3 regions of the Rhizobium sp. 1399 genome follow, and region 1 is predicted to be linked to each of the others. Evidence: predicted binding sites of a transcription regulator. Region 1 holds the regulator's gene; each other region holds the start of a gene.

Region 1 (4,160 bases):
GTAGCTCAGGAAGTCCGCGAGCTCGCCGGCCGCTCCGCCAATCTCGCCAAGGAGATCAAGCTTCTCGTCGAGACGTCGTCGCGGCAGGTTTCCGCAGGCGTGGCACTTGTCAACCGCACCGGCGAGGCACTCGGCGATATCGACCGCCAGGTGCTGCAGGTGACGGCACTAATCGAAGCGATCGTGCGCTCGTCTTCGGAACAGTCGGTCGCGCTCGTCGAGGTCAACGCTGCCGTCAACCGTATGGATCAGGTGACACAGCAGAATGCGGCGATGGTCGAGGAGACGAACGCCGCCTGCCAGGAACTCGGCAACGAGGCGTCCCATCTCGGGCGCATGCTCTCCCGCTTCGCATTGGAGGAAAGGCGCCCGCCCCGCGCGGCAGCCTGATGCTGCCTGTCGTTCAGGCGGCCTTGGCGATCGCGTCGAAGGCGAGAAGCTTCTCGAGAAGCCGTGGCATGTCCTTGAGATAGACCATGTTCGGCCCGTCGCAGGGCGCGTTATCCGGATCCTGATGGGTTTCGATAAAGACCCCGGCGACGCCGACGGCCACGGCTGCACGGGCCAGCGTCTCCACGAACTGCCGCTCTCCGCCGGAGGTTCCCCCCTGCCCGCCGGGCTGCTGGACTGAATGCGTGGCGTCGAAAATAACGGGGGCGCCGGTTGCTGCCATGATCGGCAGGGAACGCATGTCGGAGACCAGCGTATTATAACCGAAGGAAGCGCCGCGCTCGCACAGCAAGATGTTCGGATTGCCGCTCTGATTGAGCTTGCCGAGCACGTTCTTCATGTCCCAGGGCGCCAGGAACTGGCCCTTCTTGACGTTGATAACGCGGCCGGTCTTTGCCGCAGCCACCAGGAGATCCGTCTGACGAGACAGGAAGGCCGGTATCTGCAGGATGTCGACAACCTTGCCCACTTCAGCGCACTGTTCTTCAGTGTGGATGTCGGTCAGAACCGGAATGCCGAGTTCCTTCTTTAGATCGGCAAAAACCTCCAGCCCCTTCTCAAGGCCGACACCGCGTTTGCTCGACAGGGAAGAGCGGTTCGCCTTGTCGAACGAGGTCTTATAGACGAGCCCGATGCCGAGCTTGGTGCACAGTTCCTTCAACGTGCCGGCAACCATGAACGCATGGTCGCGACTTTCCATTTCGCAAGCGCCGGCAATCAGCGACAGACGTGCAGCATTGGAGAAGGTGACCTTGCCGGCGCCTTCGCCGACCGTCACAACGGAGTTCGTAGTAGAGCTCATGATGTTTCCTCGAAAGCGAAGAGCACGCCCTGACCGGGCGCGGGCTTCACCAGAATACGGTTGCCCTTGCGTGTATAGGTCACCCCGTTAGCAGCCAAATGCGCTTCTGTCACGGCCAGATCGCCAACCGCAAAGAGGATTGCCCGGCCGCGCAGGCCGCGATCGATATCCGGCGTCGCCAGATCGAAATAGGCCTCCAGCCCCTGCGGGGTCATCAGGCTGATCTTTGCGTTTCCGGTAAGCACCTCCAGCCCGAAACTCGTATCGCCAGCAGAAGCGGCTTTTGCCGCCGAGCGAACGAAGTCGCCGAAGGCTGTCGGCTCGGGGGCTGCGAGCGCGATCTCGGCAATGCCTGTCACGCCATTGGCGTGGGTCTCCAGCACGTTGCGGTCGGCAGGAAGCGGGTTGATGCGCTCGACAGCGAAGAGAAAGAAATCCGGTGCCCGGAGGTCGGCAGCGAAGGCGAGCCGGAAGCCGGCAATGCTCTCCGTGCCATCCGGCATTTTCACAGGGCGTTCGAACTGCAGCACAGAACCGGCACTGATGCTGCCCTTCACGAATCGAGCATGTTCGTGCTTTGCATCCGCGGTGGCGAAGGCGATGGCGGACAGTCCCTCGCTGCCGCAGCGGAAGCGGAAAGCCTGATCGCGAGCCGTGAAGACATTGCCCTCACGTGCCGTCACCTCGCTCTCCTCGACGCTCGCGACACCGAGCGGCTCGATATAGGTTTTGTCGGCAAAGAAAACACAGGCATTCTCCGTGCCGAAGGGATGGCGGGCATCAGGCGCGACGGTAAAGCCCAGCTTGCCCAGCCTTTCGCGGGCTAGGTCGATATCGGTAACCGGCAAAACGAGATGATCGATCGGAAGCGTGTCTTGGCTCATCGGTTCTTCTCCCAGCAGTGACAAGGAGATGTGCTTCAGCAGGTCTCGTGAAACAAGGCCAGACAGGCCTAAGGGCGATAAAAATCAAATTCTCGACAGATTGAACAGAAGTTTTACGAAAATTTAGCTACTTGCGGAACACATATGGAACATATAGTGTCCGTTCTGGATTTGTTTCAAGACTGGGGAGACGCCATGCTCACGCGCAAACAACAGGAACTCCTTCTTTTCATTCATGAAAGGATGAAGGAGTCAGGCGTTCCACCGTCTTTCGACGAGATGAAGGACGCACTGGATCTGGCCTCGAAATCCGGTATTCACCGGCTGATCACGGCGCTCGAAGAACGCGGCTTCATTCGCCGGCTTCCGAACCGGGCGCGCGCGCTCGAAGTCATCAAACTGCCGGAAGCCTACAGCCCAAGCCTGCAGCCTCGGCGCGGCTTTTCACCGAGCGTCATCGAGGGCAGCCTCGGCAAGCCCCAGCCCGTGGCGCCTCCTGCCTCGGCGAAGCCAGCACCCGCTGCCGATAACGGCAATGCGGTCTCCGTTCCTGTCATGGGCCGCATCGCCGCCGGTGTTCCGATCTCGGCAATCCAGAACAATACGCATGACATCACCGTTCCCGCCGATATGCTTGGCTCCGGTGAACATTATGCGCTGGAAGTTCGCGGCGACTCGATGATCGAAGCCGGCATCTTCGATGGCGACACGGTCATCATCCGCAATGGCAGCACAGCCAATCCGGGTGATATCGTCGTCGCGCTCGTCGATGACGAGGAAGCAACGCTCAAGCGTTTCCGCCGCAAGGGCGCATCGATTGCGCTCGAGGCAGCAAACCCTGCTTACGAGACCCGCATCTTTCCGCCGGATCGCGTCAAGGTCCAGGGCAAGCTCGTCGGCCTCATTCGCCGCTATCACTGACCGGTGACAGATTGGCGTCTGCGAATGTGTTACTGCGCCAATCATAGGCGCGGTGGCGCATCCAGGGTCGCCCCAATGTGTCGAATGCGGTTGCGACCTCAACTCCCTTATCGGTGAATCGAAGTTCGACAGAACCTGTCTTGCGCAGCGTCTCGCCGGTAAAGAGCAGCGCGCCGGAACGACAGCGGTCGAAGCGCAATCGGACGGGGGTCACGACAATGTCGGCCGTATCGCAGGCTGGTCCGAGATAGGCAGCATTTTCGATGACGGTCAGTTTCTTCCCATTGACGAGCAAAGTGGTGCACCAGGCGCCCTTCAGGCAGGAGAAGCGTGACGGCGGGCTAATGGCGACTGCCTGTCTCATTGCCTCTCTGGCTTCATTCTGTTGGTCGGGTGACAGTTGCAGTCTTTGACCATCAGGCGCAGTGGGCGCCTTGGCAGCTTGAAGCATAACCGGCTTCTGATGCTCTTCGACGGCAAGGGCCCTCTGCCATTGTTCGAAGATGAAGGCGGGCGGCTTTTCACGGTTCGAAGCCATCGCCTCTCCATCGACTATAGCGACCAGGCCGCCATCTTCGGAGATAGCGATATCGGGCATCGCCTCCGATGGAAGAAGAACAACAGCGAGCGTCGAGACCGCGACAATTGCCGTTCCCATGTGCCGCAGCCGGGTTCTGAGCAGGGTCAGCAGCAGAAATCCGAAAACGGCGGTCGGGAAATACCAGCCGGGCAAGCGGCCTACATCTATGTTGCCGCCCCACCCCGCTACTGCCTTTGCGATGGTGATCACCAGATCAAGCCCGAAGCCTGCCACCGGCCATAGCCAGCCGTCCAGACCAAACGGCATCAGCAGCATTGCCAGCATCCCGGCCGGCATGACGATGAAGGTGATGACCGGCATGGCCGCGAGATTTGCCGGCAGGCCATAGGCAGTCAGCCGGTGGAAATGCTCGATCGAAAACAGCGCCGTCGAGAAACCACCGATCAGCGACGTCAGGAAAACGCCACCGAAGAAGCCACCAACCATGAAGAAGGGCTTCATGATCGGCAGCTTGGCAAAGGCATTCTCCCGCATCGGCCGCCCCTTCCAGAGGTCGTAGCCG
Region 2 (4,160 bases), on a different contig from region 1:
TCTGCATTCACGCAGCCAGGCCCTTGATCAGATTCATATCTTGCCGGAAGCGGGTCAGCTCTTGTGCCCTCCTCTCCTCGTCCGGAATTCGCAGCAGATAGGAGGGATGCACCGTGACGAAGAGCAACCGCCCCTCCTCCATCGCGATCGGGCGTCCGCGCAGATCCTCCAGCTTCCGCTTTTCGCCGGTCAGCGAATAGAGCGCCGTCGCGCCCATCGCCACGATCAATTTCGGCTTTACGAGATCGAGTTCCAGCTTCAGCCACCAGCGGCAATGCTGCACCTCGCCGAGATTGGGCTTCTGGTGGATACGCCGCTTGCCACGCGGCTCGTATTTGAAATGCTTGACGGCATTGGTGACATAGAGCCTCGACCGATCGATGCCGGCCTGCGCGATCGCTTCGTCGAAAACCTTACCCGCCGGCCCGACAAAGGGTCGACCTGCGAGATCCTCCTGATCGCCTGGTTGCTCGCCGACGAACATGATCTCGGCATCATCTGGCCCTTCGCCGAAGACGGTCTGCGTCGCCTTCGCATGCAGCGGGCATTGGCTGCAGACGGCGGCGGCCTCGCGCAATGCCTCCAGCGTTCCCGCAGGGGCCATCTGCGGGGCCGGCATGCGGGCTGCCGCCTCCTGGATCTTATTGTGATAGGGAAGCGGCATGGTCGCCTCGCGCTCGGCCATGGCGAGCACTTTTGCTTCGGCCTCGGCGATCAGGCCAGGGATGAGATCGGCTTCCGGCAGGTTCTTCCAGTATTTCTTCGGCATCTCTGCCTGCATGGCCTTCACCTTCAGCCGCGCCGGATTGAAGATGCTGGCATAATAGATGCGCCAGAGATCATCGGTCGCGTCACTGATGTCAGGCTTCTCGCAGGCCACATTGCTTGTCGTCAGCCGCTCGCCGTCCCAGGCAGCCGAACCCTTCGGCGTCGCGATCAGCCAGTCCATGTCGGTGAAGCGGCGTTGGAAGAAGGGCGCCTTGCGCGCGACGATATAATGATCCGGCTCGAACCAGGCTATGAATTTTCGCCGCCCGCCGGCAGGTGCCGCCACCTCCTTGAAGCGCACGAAGGCCGTCATCTTGTGGGCGTCGCGATGCAGGCTCTTCTGCATCAGCAGAGCACGCGACACCTCTTCATCGGACGCCAGATCCAGCAGGTTCCGGTTTTCCTGCAATCGCCAGAGCAGGCTATAGAGCAGCGAAAAACGCCTGGCATCGCTATGGCAGATCACGGCCTCGGCTAACGCCATGAAAGCCGGCGAAACGCTCATCGGCTTGGCGTCGGCAGGAGGATCAGGCGGCAAGGCGTCACGCTGGAAGGCAAAGCCCGGTTCGCTGCTCTTTTCATGCCAGTCGATCTCTTCTGGCAGAATCCCAGCTGCGGCAAAGGCGCGAGCGGCCTTGCGCCATTCCTCGAAATTGCCCCTACCCTCCAGAACCACCCGGCGCATCATAGCAGCGACAACTGTTCGGGTTTTGGCTCGAACATCGCGCGCAAGTCCGGCCGGTCGACAAGACGATGCGGCGTCCAGCCCTCGGCAGTGATGAAGGCCTGCACCTTGCGGATCGACACGCCGAGCCGCGGCAAGTCTTCAAGCCGCAGACGGCGTTGCCGCCGCTCAGTCAGGATCGCCTTTACCGTCTTGGTGCCGAGGCCCGGCACACGCAGCAGCTTCTCGCGATCGGCGCGGTTGACATCGACGGGGAAGTCCTCGCGATGGCCGAGTGCCCAGGCGAGCTTGGGATCGAGATTGAGATCCAGCATGCCGCCCTGCTGTGTCGAGGTGATTTCGTCGATGCCGAAACCATAGAAACGATAGAGCCAGTCCGCCTGATAGAGCCGGTGCTCGCGCATCAGCGGCGGCTTGATGAGCGGCAGGTTCTTCGAACTGTCGGGGATCGGGCTGAAGGCGGAATAATAGACGCGTTTGAGACCATAGCTGCTGTAGAGCTGGCCGCTGGTCGATAGGATCGTCGCATCATTGGCGCCGTCGGCGCCGACAATCATCTGTGTACTCTGGCCGGCCGGTACGAAGCGCTTGCGCCTCTTGGTCTGCAGCGTCGGCTCTTCCGCAGCCTCGATCTTCAGCCTGAGATCGCCCATCGACCGGCGGATACTGGCCGGCTTCTTCTCCGGCGCAAAACGGTTGATGCCGCTATCGGTTGGCAGTTCGATATTGAGCGACAGGCGATCGGCATAGAGCCCCGCCTCCTCGATCAGATGCGCGGAGGCCTCCGGAATGGATTTCAGATGGATGTAGCCGCGAAATTGATGCGTGACCCGCAACTCCCGCACGATGCGCACCATTTCCTCCATCGTGTGGTCGGACGAGCGGATGATGCCGGAGGAGAGAAACAATCCCTCGATATAGTTGCGCCGGTAGAATTCCAGCGTCAGCCAGACCACTTCTTCCGGTGTGAAGCGGGCGCGCTCGACATTGCTGGACGAGCGGTTGATGCAATAGGCGCAATCATAGATGCAGAAATTGGTGAGCAGGATCTTCAGAAGCGAGATGCATCGCCCATCCGGCGCATAGGCATGGCAAATGGCCGAGCCTTCGGTGGAGCCGAGCCCTCCAGAGGCAGCCGAATCCCGTTTGACTGTGCCGCTGGAGGCGCAGGAAGCATCATATTTGGCGGCATCGGAGAGGATCGCCAACCGTTCTTTAAGCGATTTCTTCATCGCAATGTTCACTAAATGTTCACGGCGGCAAAATCAAGACTAAGAAATGAGCCTCCATCCAACTTCCCTTCAAAAGCAGGCACTTCTGCGGGAAGCGGAAAGCTTCGGTAAGAATTTTATGGAAATCGCGCGTGCCGATCTGCTATAAGCAACGAACTAAGATTGTAGCACGGTTCCGAAGTTCCCTTCGGGACCTGTTTTCTTTTGTGTCTGCGAGAACTGCAGATGCGGGGAGAGAAGGACGAAAAAATGGTTGATAAGGTACCGATGACACAGGGTGGTTTCGTCAAGCTGCAGGAAGAACTGCGCTGGCGCCAGCAGGAGGAGCGCCCGCGAATCATCGAGGCAATCGCGGAAGCACGCGCCCATGGCGACCTTTCCGAAAATGCCGAGTACCATGCCGCCAAGGAAGCGCAGAGCCACAATGAGGGCCGCGTCGCCGAGCTCGAAGACCTGACGGCGCGCGCCGAAGTCATCGATCTCTCCAAGATGTCGGGCGACAAGATCAAGTTCGGCGCCAAGGTGAAGCTCGTCGACGAGGACACCGAAGAGGAAAAGACCTACCAGATCGTCGGCGATCAGGAAGCCGACGTGAAGCAAGGCCGTATCTCGATCTCCTCCCCGATCGCCCGCGCGCTGATCGGCAAGGAAGTCGGCGACTCCATCGAAGTCAACGCTCCCGGCGGTTCGAAGGCCTACGAAATCCTCTCCGTTTCCTGGGGCTGATCGCCCGCGCCTCCCTCTTCAAGAGCAGCCAGTGCCGGATATCAGTGACGTCGAGATCATCGCGCCCAACCTGAAACGCCGGCTCTCCGGCGTCACGTCGACGATCGTCCAGCTTATCCCCTGCCAGATCCGGCTGGGGATCAGGATCGCGGCTCTCGGCCCCGGCCTTCCGCCAGAACTTCCGCGCCTGAAATGGCCGCAGCTTGCTGGCCTCTGGCGTCCGCCCGCGGGACGGCGTCACCGGGTCTGGCACGCGCGCCGCAACAATGAGATGGCGGCCGGCATCTTCATGCGGCAGGTGCTGCGCATGCCGCTGAAGCTCGTCTTCACCTCGGCCGCCCAGCGCCGCCACACCTCCTATACGCGCTGGCTGATCCGCCAGATGGATGCTGTCATCGCCACCAGCAGCCGCTCCGGCTCCTTCCTCAAGGTGCCGCACACGGTCATCCAGCACGGCGTCGATCTCACGCTCTTCCATCCCCCCGAAGGGTCTGTCGACACGATCGCTGCCACCGGCCTGCCCGGCCGCTATCTCATTGGCTGCTTCGGCCGCGTGCGACATCAGAAAGGCACCGATCTTTTCGTGCAGGCGATGATCGCGCTGCTGCCGCGACATCCGGATTGGACGGCCGTGATTTCCGGTCGCGTCACCCCGGAACACACTGCATTCGCCGACAAGCTGAAAACCGATATCGCCGCAGCCGGCCTGACCGACCGCATCGTCTTCATTGGCGAAGTGCCAGATATCA
Region 3 (4,160 bases), on a different contig from region 1:
CTACCGCCTGACGGCTGCAGGGGAGGAGGTCCTCGAGCTCGCTGACCAGATGGAGGCGTCGTCGCACCAGTTGGAGACGCGCGTCTTTGGCCGCGACCAGAGCGTGCGTGGGCTTCTGCGCGTGACACTGGCACCGCCCCTCGCGACACACCTGCTCATGCCGGACTTCTCCGATTTCGCGCGTCTGTATCCGGACATCGAGATGGAAATCTTATCGTCCGGCGAGCTGGTAAATCTGACCAACCGAGAAGCCGACGTCGCGATCCGCGTCGTCTACGACCGCAAAACTCTGCCGCTCAATCTCCATGGCCTGAAGGGACCGGATATATTCGGCGGTATCTATATGTCCCGCGATCTGCTAGCCGCGTGGCGTGCAGGCGCGCCTGATCCCATCCGGTGGATCGTTATAAGCATTCATGGAATTCCGGATTGGGCCAGCGAGGGTGAGGTTCGCACCACGGAGGTTCCGTTCAGGACCACGGACGGCGAGGCGCAGATCGTTGCTGTACGGCAGGGGCTCGGGATCACGACACTGCCGTGCTTCGTCGGAGATGCCGACCCGCTACTGGTGAGGGTGCCGGGTACCGACCTGCACATGTACGGAACGCTCTTCCTTCTCACACAGGGGGAGACACGCAAGACGAAGCGCGTGCGGCTCTTCACGGAGTTCGTATCCCGCAGGCTTGCCGCGTACGCTTCGCTTCTCGCCGGGCTGTCCCTATCGCGCGACTGACGCGCGGCGGGTCGCCGGCGACGCTTGAAGCGGCGTCGTTCAATCCGCGAATGTTACGCCGTATCGCAACCGACGCGAGGGCACACTGCCGACGGCGACGGATTTCACCATCGCTGACGGTCTTTTTGGCAGGCTGGAGGCGCGGCTGACCTATTGCCCGCCCCTCAATGATTGCACCCAAAAAAATCAACCTCAGACGGCATGGCTAAACAGCGCCACGCAAGGTTGCTGTTTGACCTTTTCATCTCATCACTGCGAAAGTCGCGGTTCCTTAAAGCCCGAGACGCGTCTCTCCGAGGGATGACTGCCGCCAACTCATCAACCCGAGGTAATCGATGCCAATCATTACATTTGCCAATACGAAAGGAGGGGCCGGCAAGACGACGGTCGCTCTCGTTCTTGCCACAGAACTGGCTCGCCGTGGCCATCGCGTTTCCGTTCTGGATGCCGATCCCCAGCAGTGGGCCAGCCGCTGGCACCGTCTGACCGGTGACGCAGCCGAATTCGCCGTCATCTCCGGTGTCAGCGAAGATACGATCGAACAGCAGATCAAGGACCTCAAGAAGCGCGGCGGTTATATCGTTATCGACTTGCCAGCCGGTCTGAGCCCGCTGATGGCGAAGGCCATCGGCTTTTCCGATCATGTAATGGTTCCGGTGCAGGGCTGCGCCATGGACGCCGTCGGCGGCGCGCAGGTGCTTGAGATCATGAAGCAGCTTGCTGCCCAGCATGATATCCGCATCCCGCATTCGGTCGTGCTGACGCGCATCAGTTCGATCATCACCACGCGTGCATTGCTGGCGGTCAAGGGTCTGCTCGCAAAGCAGCATGTCAATGTCATCGACACGGCGCTGATCGAGCGCGCCGCCTATCGCGACATGTTCGTTTCAGGCGGCAGCCTCTATACCATGGATCCTGCCCGTGTCAGCAATCTCGACAAGGCGCAAGACAATGCCCGCTTGTTGGCAGACGATGTTCTTCGTCTCGCACCGCCGAAAGCAGCCCGCGCCAAGTCTTCCAAAAAGGCGGCTGAGGTCCTTAAGAACGCCGCGTAAGGCATTCCTCAGCGCTTGATTGACGCCAGCAAACGGCTGCCGCAAAGGTAGCCGTTTCTGTTTTGAATATCCTCACAAAGCTCTTTGTTCATGTTTTGTTCTTGACTGAAATGCCAATCTTGGTATGCTCCTCCTTGTCGAAACAAGGAGGCGGGCGATGTAGTCCGTAGTTCAAATGCCTCATTTTCCACTCGATCCGAATAGCGCAGGCCCCCAGAAGAAATCCAATCTTGGCGGGGAATTTCACGACAGGATTTTCTTCGCGCTTCGCCCAACCATCGAAGCTGCATCCGAGGCGCTGGACATCGCGCAAGTGTATCGCAATAGACATGCTCTGACCGGACCCTCGCGGCCGAACGCAGTGCTTCATGTCACGCTGAACGGCATCGGCGCCTACCGTCGGCTCCCGGATGATATCGTGTTCGGCGCTGAACAAGTTGCCGCGGCAGTGCGTGCCCAGCCGTTCGAAATTGTGCTCGACGAAGCCATGAGCTTCAAGCACCCCGGCCAGCCGCAAGCCTTCGTCATCTGCGGCAGGCAAGAAAACGAAGGCCTGCTGGATCTTCGCAACCAAATTCAAGAAGGTCTCTACGAGGCTGGACTACCCTATAATGTCGGCGGACATCTGACGCCGCACATGACAATGCTCTATGATCGCAAGACTGTTCTGCCTGAAAAGCTTGACCGACCCGTACGCTGGACAGTCCAGGAGTTCCTGTTGATCCACAGCATCTACGGGAAGAGCGAGCATCACGTCATCAACCGCTGGCCTCTGCTCGGCTGAGCTGCGCTTGCACCGCGGGTGGGGATTCGCATAAAACTCCCCACTCAATATGTACATGCGGAGCAAGACAGTGGACCTTTCAGAGATCATCATCCCGGGCGATACGCCCGGCATCGAATGGCGGTTGCCCGTCATGCGTTTCAAGGGAAGCGATCCGGCGGCGCCCAAGGTCTATATCCAGGCCGCATTGCATTCCAATGAACTGCCGGGAACCGCGCTTGCGCATTTTCTCTGCCTTCAACTCAGGCAAGCCGAAAACGAAGGACGGATCGCCGGCGATATCACGCTCGTGCCGCAGGCAAATCCGATCGGGGCGGCGCAATCGCATTTCGGCGAGCTGCAGGGCCGGTTCGATTTGGGATCGCGGACCAATTTCAATCGGGACTTCCCGCTGATCTCGGTTCGCGACCGGGAGGAGTTGCTTGACGGTCTTGATTATTATCCGGCTACGGATCGATTGAAGCGAGAGCTGATTCATATGGCGCTCGGAGCCGATCTGGTGCTCGATCTGCATTGCGATGATGAATCGCTGCAATATGCCTATATCGACGAAGCCTTCTGGCCGGAAGCAGCGGACCTTGCCAATGCGCTCGACATGGAAGCGGTGCTGCTTTCGGATGGCGAAAGCTCCGCCTTCGAGGAAGCCGTCGGTTTTGCCTGGAAATATGAGGTGCCGGGCGAGCGCAAGGCCAAGCTTCCGGGCAAGCTTTCGGTGACGGTGGAACTGCGCGGTCGCCGCGAAGTCTATCCCGATATGGCCGAGAAAGATGCCGAAGGCCTGCTGCAGTTCCTGATCGGGCGCGGTGTTGTCAACGGCGGGGCAGCCGGAGACAAGACCTTCTCCGGACCAGCCGTGCCGCTCGACAATGTCGAGATCGTGCGTGCGCCGCAGGGCGGTACCGTGCTCTTCCACCGCAATATCGGCGAGCGTGTCTCGGAAGGAGAGCTTCTGGCGACGATCGTCACCCGGCCCGGTTTTGCCGAGGGCGATATCGACATCCGGGCGCCGCAGGACGGGCTATTTCTTACCCGCACTTCCGACCGGCTGGTGCGCCGGCGCGGTGACCTGATGAAGATTGCCGCCGACAAGCCGAGCAAGGCAACGCGAAAGGCCGGCACGCTGGAAGACTGAACCAGCGTTCTTTTCCACACGCGGATGTAAGGCTCCGGGCAACTGTCACACAGGCTTCAAGAAAATCCGCCAAGCCGTTGCAGACATGTTGCGAAGGAGCTTTCATGCCGCATTACGACATTGCGATCGTCGGCGCGGGAATTGTCGGGCTGGCGCATGCGCTGGCGGCGGCAAAGCGCGGCAAACGGGTCGTCGTTGTTGACCGCGACGCACAGGCAAATGGCGCCTCGGTGCGCAATTTCGGCTTTGTGACGGTGACCGGCCAGCAGGCCGGCGACTGCTGGGACAAGGCACGCCGGGCACGCGATATCTGGGCCGATATTGTCGATGACGCAGGCGTCGACGTCCTGCAGCGCGGGCTGCTCCTTGCCGCAAGGCTCGACGAATCCGAAGCCGTGATCGACGCCTTCCTGCGCACAGAGATGGGCGAAGGCTGCGAAAGACTGACGATCGAGG

The links. The regulator LexA, encoded in region 1, represses DNA repair genes until DNA is damaged. The targets are predictions, from matches to a motif close to TGTTCNNNNTGTGTTCNG.
Region 2: the regulator LexA is predicted to act here: its motif matches at 2,691-2,708, upstream of J2X71_RS27295 (putative DNA modification/repair radical SAM protein).
Region 3: the regulator LexA is predicted to act here: its motif matches at 1,874-1,891, upstream of J2X71_RS04825 (2'-5' RNA ligase family protein).

The regions. Positions count from the first base shown of each region.
Region 1 is NZ_JAVDSU010000018.1:40,255-44,414, reverse strand. Features, by position in the region: gene J2X71_RS34290 (methyl-accepting chemotaxis protein) at 1-390, shown strand, start outside; gene kdsA (3-deoxy-8-phosphooctulonate synthase) at 404-1,252, opposite strand; gene J2X71_RS34280 (VOC family protein) at 1,249-2,136, opposite strand; gene lexA (transcriptional repressor LexA) at 2,332-3,057, shown strand; gene J2X71_RS34270 (ComEC/Rec2 family competence protein) at 3,038-4,160, opposite strand, start outside.
Region 2 is NZ_JAVDSU010000010.1:200,604-204,763, reverse strand. Features, by position in the region: gene J2X71_RS27300 (UdgX family uracil-DNA binding protein) at 8-1,453, opposite strand; gene J2X71_RS27295 (putative DNA modification/repair radical SAM protein) at 1,453-2,685, opposite strand; gene greA (transcription elongation factor GreA) at 2,935-3,411, shown strand; gene J2X71_RS27285 (glycosyltransferase family 4 protein) at 3,443-4,160, shown strand, end outside.
Region 3 is NZ_JAVDSU010000001.1:931,086-935,245, forward strand. Features, by position in the region: gene J2X71_RS04815 (LysR family transcriptional regulator) at 1-733, shown strand, start outside; gene J2X71_RS04820 (ParA family protein) at 1,069-1,788, shown strand; gene J2X71_RS04825 (2'-5' RNA ligase family protein) at 2,102-2,572, shown strand; gene J2X71_RS04830 (succinylglutamate desuccinylase/aspartoacylase family protein) at 2,643-3,704, shown strand; gene J2X71_RS04835 (TIGR03364 family FAD-dependent oxidoreductase) at 3,809-4,160, shown strand, end outside.